2 regions of the Mesorhizobium sp. AD1-1 genome follow, and region 1 is predicted to be linked to the other one. Evidence: predicted binding sites of a transcription regulator. Region 1 holds the regulator's gene; the other holds the start of a gene.
What was found. The regulator PhoB, encoded in region 1, activates phosphate uptake and scavenging genes when phosphate is short. The targets are predictions, from matches to a motif close to TGTCATNNANCTGTCAT.

Region 1 (3,414 bases):
CAGGAAGAACCGCGGCGACCGGGAGGATATGAAAGAGCATGTCGGTCGGAATCCGCCACGACGATTTGCGCCGCCGCAACCGCGCGATGGTGATCGCGGCGGTGCGCCGCGCCGGACAGCCGTCGCGCACCGAGATCGCCGCAACCACAAGCCTCAGCCATTCGACGATCTCGGCGATCTCATCCGACCTGATCGTCGAAGGCATCCTGACCGAAAGCAAGCCGAGCGAGGCCGGCTCGCTCAAACGCGGCCGTCCGCAGGTCGGCCTCAGCCTCAATCCGGAAGCGGCCGCGGTAATGACCGTGGTGCTGTCGCTGAACTTCCTCTCGGTCGCCGTCATCGACTATGCCGGCCAGGTAATATCCGAGGAACAGCGTCGGCTCGACACGCTGACGATGTCGCGCGACTCGCTGATCGGTGAGTGCACGGCAATCGTGCGGCGCCGCCTGGAAGATCCCGACCTGGACGTGCGCAGCATCGCTCGTATCGCGCTGGCCGTCCAGGGCATCACCGACACCCGTGCCCGCGCCATGCTGTGGTCGCCGATCACGCCGCACACCGACATCGCCTTCGCCGACATATTCGAAGAGGAGTTCGGCATCCCAGCCATTATGGAGAACGATTGCAACATGATGGCGGTGGCGCTGCGCTGGCGCGACCCCGATCGTTACCGCGACGATTTCATCGCTATCCTTTTGTCGCACGGCATCGGCATGGGGCTGGTGCTGAAGGGCGAATTGTTCACCGGCACCCATTCCTCGGGCGGCGAATTCGGCCACATGATTCATCGGCCGAACGGGGCGCTGTGTCGCTGCGGACGGCGCGGCTGCGTCGAAGCCTATGCCGGCAATTATGCCATCTGGCGCAACGCGCGGCAGATGGGCGAGGATGCAGAGCCCGTCGCCGATGTCAGCGACGCCGACATGCGCGCCCTGGCTGCTGCCGCCCGCGAAAGGGACGGGCCCGAACGGGAAGCCTATCGCAAGGCCGGCGAAGCGCTCGGCTACGGCCTCGGCAGCCTGTTTGCGCTGATCGATCCGGCGCCGGTCGCCATGGTCGGCGTCAGCGCCGCCGCCTTCGACCTGATCGAGCCGGCATTGCGGCAAGCGATTGCCCAGACCGCCGGCGGCCAGCATTCCAAGTCGATTTCCTTCGACACCGAGCCGAACGAACTGCCGCTGATCCGCGAAGGCTGCGCCATGCGGGCGCTGATCTTCGTCGATCAGGAGATTTTTGCGCCGGGCGTGCAGGCGAGATCCGGTCTCGGCGGCAAGAACGTGGCGTGAGTTCAAACGAGGGAGTTCAGTCCTCGCGAATGGCGTAACCCGCCCCACGGATGGTGCGGATGACATCGGGCATACGGCCGTTGTTGACCGCCTTGCGCAGCCGGCCGACATGCACATCGACCGTGCGTTCGTCGATGTAGATCGTCTCGCCCCAGACATTGTCGAGCAGTTGGCTGCGCGAGAACACGCGGCCTGGATGGCGCATCATGAATTCAAGCAGGCGGAATTCCGTCGGCCCGAGCCGGATCTCGCTCTTCTTGCGATAGACACGGTGCGATTCGCGATCGAGCACGATATCGCCGACCTTGAGCACGCTGGACAGCACTTCCGGCTTGGCCCGGCGCAGCAGCGCCTTGACCCTGGCCATGAACTCCGGCGTCGAGAAAGGCTTGACCAGATAGTCGTCGGCACCGGTCGAGAGGCCGCGCACGCGGTCGCTTTCCTCGCCTCGCGCGGTCAGCATGATGATCGGCAGCCGCTCGGTCTCGGGACGCATCCTTAGCCGGCGGCAGAGTTCGATACCGGAAACCGCAGGCACCATCCAGTCGAGCACCAGAAGGTCTGGAACGTTCTCCTGCAGCCGGATTTCGGCCTCGTCGCCGCGCGTCACCACCTCGACCTGGTAACCTTCGGATTCGAGATTGTAGCGGAGCAGCACGCCTAGCGGCTCCTCATCCTCCACCACCATGATGCGTGGCGCGATCATCGGCTGGTCACCCCTGTCATGCCGCTGGCGCGGACATTGCCGTCTCGTCCTGCTTCGGACGGTTGGCTGGCAACTGCGTGCCGGTCAAAACATAATAGGCATTTTCGGCGATGTTGGTCACGTGGTCGCCGATCCGCTCGAGGTTCTTGGCGCAAAACAACAGGTGCGTGCACGCCGTGATGTTGCGCGGATCTTCCATCATGTAGGTCAGAAGTTCGCGGAACACCGATGTGTATTTGACGTCGATGCGTTCATCATTGTTTCGGAGCGTGGCAAGCGCTGCCGCGTCAGCGGCGGCATACTCGTCGACGACCCCCTGCACCTGGATCAGCACCAGCTGCGCCATCGCGTCGATCGAATGCGAAAGGTCGTGCGGCGTGACGCTCAGCCCGACAGTGCCGACGCGCTTGGCGATGTTCTTGGCAAGGTCGCCGATGCGCTCGAGGTCGCCGGCCATGCGGATCGAACCGACTACCGCACGCAGATCGTTGGCCATTGGCTGGCGCTTGGCGATCAGCGTGATGGCACGATCGTCCAGCTCGCGCTGGCGTGCATCCATGATGGCGTCGTCGGAAACCACCCGCTGCGCCAGCGCATTGTCCGAATTGAGCAAAGCCCTGGTCGAGCCACCGACCATCGAGCGGGCGAGATCGCCCATGTCGCGGATCAGCTGGCTGATCTGCTCCAGATCCTCATCGAAAGATGCGACGGTATGTTCACCCATGATCTTCGTCCCTCATATGCCAGAGATCAGCCGAACCGGCCGGTGATGTAGTCCTGGGTGCGTTTGTCGTCGGGGGTGGTGAACATCTTGTCGGTGGCGCCCTCCTCGACCAGATAGCCAAGATGGAACATCGCGGTGCGCTGCGACACGCGCGCTGCCTGCTGCATCGAATGGGTGACGATGACGATCGTATAGTTCTGACGCAGTTCGTCGATAAGTTCCTCGACGCGAGCGGTGGCGATCGGGTCGAGCGCCGAACACGGTTCGTCCATCAGGATCACCTCGGGCGACACGGCGATGGCGCGTGCAATGCACAGGCGCTGCTGCTGGCCACCGGAAAGACCCGTGCCAGGTTCCTGCAAACGGTCCTTGACCTCGTTCCAGATCGCCGCCTTCTTCAGGCTGGACTCGACGATCTGATCCATGTCGGCCTTGCGCTTGGCCAATCCGTGGATGCGCGGCCCATAGGCGACGTTCTCGTAGATCGACTTTGGGAACGGATTGGGTTTCTGGAACACCATGCCGACGCGCGCCCTGAGTTCGACGACATCGATGTTCTTGTCGTAGATGTCCTCTTCGTCGAGCGTTATCTTGCCGGTTACCCGTGCTGAATCGATGGTGTCGTTCATGCGATTGAGGCAGCGCAGGAAGGTGGACTTGCCGCAGCCGGAGGGGCCGATCAGCGCCGTCACCTGGTT
Region 2 (3,414 bases), on a different contig from region 1:
TGTAGACGATCGCCTCGTCCGACGGCAGGCCGAAACCATTGCCGAAACAATAGATGCGGCTGTGCTCGAGAAAACGGCCGACGATCGATTTTACGCGGATGTTTTCCGACAGGCCAGGAACCTGCGGCCGCAGGCAGCAGATGCCGCGCACGACAAGGTCGATCTCGACGCCGGCGCGGCTGGCATCGTAGAGCGCGTCGATGATGATCGGATCGACGAGGGCGTTCATCTTCATCCAGATGCGCGCCGGTTTGCCTTGCACCGCGTAGGCAATCTCGTCGGCAATGTGCTTCAGGATGCGGCTTCTCAGCGTGAACGGCGAGATCGCCAACCGCATTTCGTCCGTCGGCTCGGCATAGCCGGTGATGAAATTGAACAGCTGGGCGACATCGCGCGCAATCGTCGGATCTGTGGTGAAGAAGGACAGATCGGTGTAGATGCGCGCGGTGACCGGGTGGTAGTTGCCGGTGCCAAGATGCACGTAATTGCGCAGCTTGCCGTCCTCGCGCCGCACCACCAGCGACATTTTCGCATGCGTCTTCAGTTCGAGAAAGCCGAACACCACCTGCACGCCGGCCCGCTCCAGGTCGCGCGCCCAGCGGATGTTGGCTTCCTCGTCGAAACGCGCCTTGAGCTCGACCAGTGCGGTGACCGACTTGCCGGCCTCGGCCGCGTCGACCAGCGCGCGCACGATCGGACTGTCGTTGGAGGTGCGGTAAAGCGTCTGCTTGATCGCCACCACTTCCGGATCGGCCATTGCCTGGCGCAGGAACTGCACCACCACATCGAAGGATTCGTAGGGGTGATGGACGACGATGTCCTTCTCGCGGATGGCGGCGAAACAATCGCCGCCATGCTCGCGGATGCGCTCGGGAAAACGCGGATTGTAGGGCGTGAATTTCAGGTCGTCGCGGGGAACGGCGACGATCTCGGAAATCTGGCTGAGCGCCAATGGACCGGTCAAGACGCTGATGCGGCTCGACGACACGCCAAGCTCGCCGGCGACGAAATCGCGCAATTCGCCAGGCATCAGCCTGTCGAATTCGATGCGGATCACCGATCCGCGCCGACGCCGCTTCAGCGCCGTTTCGAACAGGCGCACGAGGTCCTCGGACTCCTCCTCGACCTCGATATCGCTGTCACGGATGATGCGGAACGTGCCGGAGCCCTTGACCTCGTAGCCGGGGAAGAGCTTGCCGATATACAGGCCGACAGCCTCTTCCAGCGGGATGAAGCGGACATGATGCTTGCGGTCCGGCAGACGGATGAAGCGCTTCAGCGCCACCGGCAGGCGCAGCAGCGCGCTCATCTCCTCGCCATTCTTGCGATGGCGCAATTGCAGCGCCATCGAGAAGCCGAGATTGGGGATGAACGGGAACGGATGCGCCGGGTCGATCGACAGCGGGGTCAGCACCGGGAAAACCTGTTCCTGGAAATGGTCTTCCAGCCAGATTTTCTCGTCCTTGGTCAGCGCATCGCGGGTGATGCTCTCGATGCCTTCCTTGTTGAGCAGCACGGTGAGCGCCGAAAGGCTCTTCTGCTGGTCTTCCTGCAGCCGCTCGACCTCACGCAGCAGCTGTTCGAGCTGCTGTTCGGGGGTGCGGCCGTCGGGGCTCTTCAGCGTGATGCCCTCGCGCACCTGGCCGGCAAGACCGGCGACACGGACCATGAAGAACTCGTCGAGATTGGCGGCCGAGATCGACAGGAAGCGGACGCGCTCCAGCAGCGGGTGATTAAGGTTCAGCGATTCCTCGAGAACGCGCCGGTTGAACTGCAGCCAGGAAAACTCGCGGTTGACAAACCGGTCAGGGTTGCCGCCTTCCGGGCGAGCCACCTCGACATCCACGAATTCGTTCTGCACCGGCTTCAGTTCGTTCATGATTCCCGCTCTTCCACACCCGCTCAAGCCGGCTAGCCAGTCACTCTAGCGACCCATGGTCCCTCCCGAAAACCGAAATCGGTTTTCGGGTCATGGGTTAACCGGCTTAACTTATCCTCTGACAGGCTTTTGCGACAGTTTGATTTCATCGAACTTGCAAAGAGGTCTGATATGATCCAGATGCAGACGAGACTGCGTTAAGGAGACGACGATGGCAGGCGGTTCCATTCCCCATTTTCAGAACGATGCGGGCTATCCGGCAATCGACATCGGGGTGAAGGAATTCATGTGCACGGGCGCCAATCCGCCTTTCGACCACCCGCATGTGTTTCTGGACATGGGCGACGACAATGAAAAAGTCTGTCCCTATTGCTCGACGCTCTACCGCTATTCGCCGAAGCTGAAGGCGACGGAAACGCTGCCGGCCGGATGCATCTACATCGAACAGGCCGCCTGAGACTTTCGCGACCAGCCCGATGAACGACACGCGTTCCCGGCAAATTGTCGTCGCCGGGGCCGGTGTCGCCGGATTGACCGCAGCCCTTGCATTCGCCTCGCGCGGCTACGCGGTTCGGGTGTTCGAACAGGCGCAGCGCCTGGAAGCTGCCGGCGCCGGCATCCAGCTCTCTCCAAACGCGACGCGCATCCTTCGCCAGCTTGGCGTGCTCGACCGGCTGCTGCCGGCAGCTGTGCGGCCGCAAGCCGTGGTGTTGAAGAAGGCCGCGACCTTGCGCGAACTGGCGCGCGTGCCGCTGGGGCAAGCCGCCGAAACCCGCTGGCAAGCACCCTATCTCGTCGCGCACAGGGCCGATCTGCAGAGCGCATTGACCGCGCGCGTTGCCGAGGTGCCGGATATCCATCTCACCACCGGCGCGCGCATCGGCGACGTTGCCTCCGGCCCGCATGGCATCACGGCGACGGCCGAGATCGACGGCAAGACCATCGAGGCGGAGGGCTTCCTGCTGGTCGGGGCCGATGGCGTCTGGTCGTCGGTGCGCGCACTTGTCGACTCGGCCAAGGGGTCGGCTTCGCCAAGAAACCATTTCTCCGGCGAACTGGCCTGGCGCGCGACCATCGCGGCTGATAGCGCCGCGGGGCAGAGCTTTGCCGCCATCGGCGCCAGGGACTGCGTCACCACCTTCCTGCATCCCGGCTTCCATATGGTGGCCTATCCCGTCAGCAAGGGTGCGGCCTTCAATCTCGCGGCCTTCACCAGGGGCGACCGCATTGCCGAAGGCTGGTCCGGCAACGCCGACGCCGGGATCCTGACCCGAGCTCTTGCCGGCACCGCGGCAGAACTTGCCCGTCTGGTCGAGCAGGCCGGCCCGTGGACCGCGTGGCCGATCCACACTGTCGACCCGCAACAGCCCTGGACAACACCGAACGGCATGGCGCTGATCGGCGACGCCGCGCATGCGATGACCCCATTCGCGGCGCAAGGTGCGGCCATGGCGATCGAGGATGCAGCGACGCTTGCCGACGCCGTCTACGCCTCCCCTACGGACCCGCTGGCCGCGCTTGCTGTTTGGGAGCAG

Region 2: the regulator PhoB is predicted to act here: its motif matches at 2,011-2,027, upstream of LB519_RS14505 (RNA degradosome polyphosphate kinase).

Annotation. Positions count from the first base shown of each region.
Region 1 covers NZ_JAIUGP010000005.1:72,776-76,189, reverse strand. The annotation lists gene LB519_RS11955 (ROK family protein) at 39-1,286, shown strand; gene phoB (phosphate regulon transcriptional regulator PhoB) at 1,303-1,992, opposite strand; gene phoU (phosphate signaling complex protein PhoU) at 2,009-2,716, opposite strand; gene pstB (phosphate ABC transporter ATP-binding protein PstB) at 2,743-3,414, opposite strand, start outside.
Region 2 covers NZ_JAIUGP010000006.1:243,127-246,540, forward strand. The annotation lists gene LB519_RS14505 (RNA degradosome polyphosphate kinase) at 1-1,879, opposite strand, end outside; gene LB519_RS14510 (zinc-finger domain-containing protein) at 2,091-2,336, shown strand; gene LB519_RS14515 (FAD-dependent monooxygenase) at 2,356-3,414, shown strand, end outside.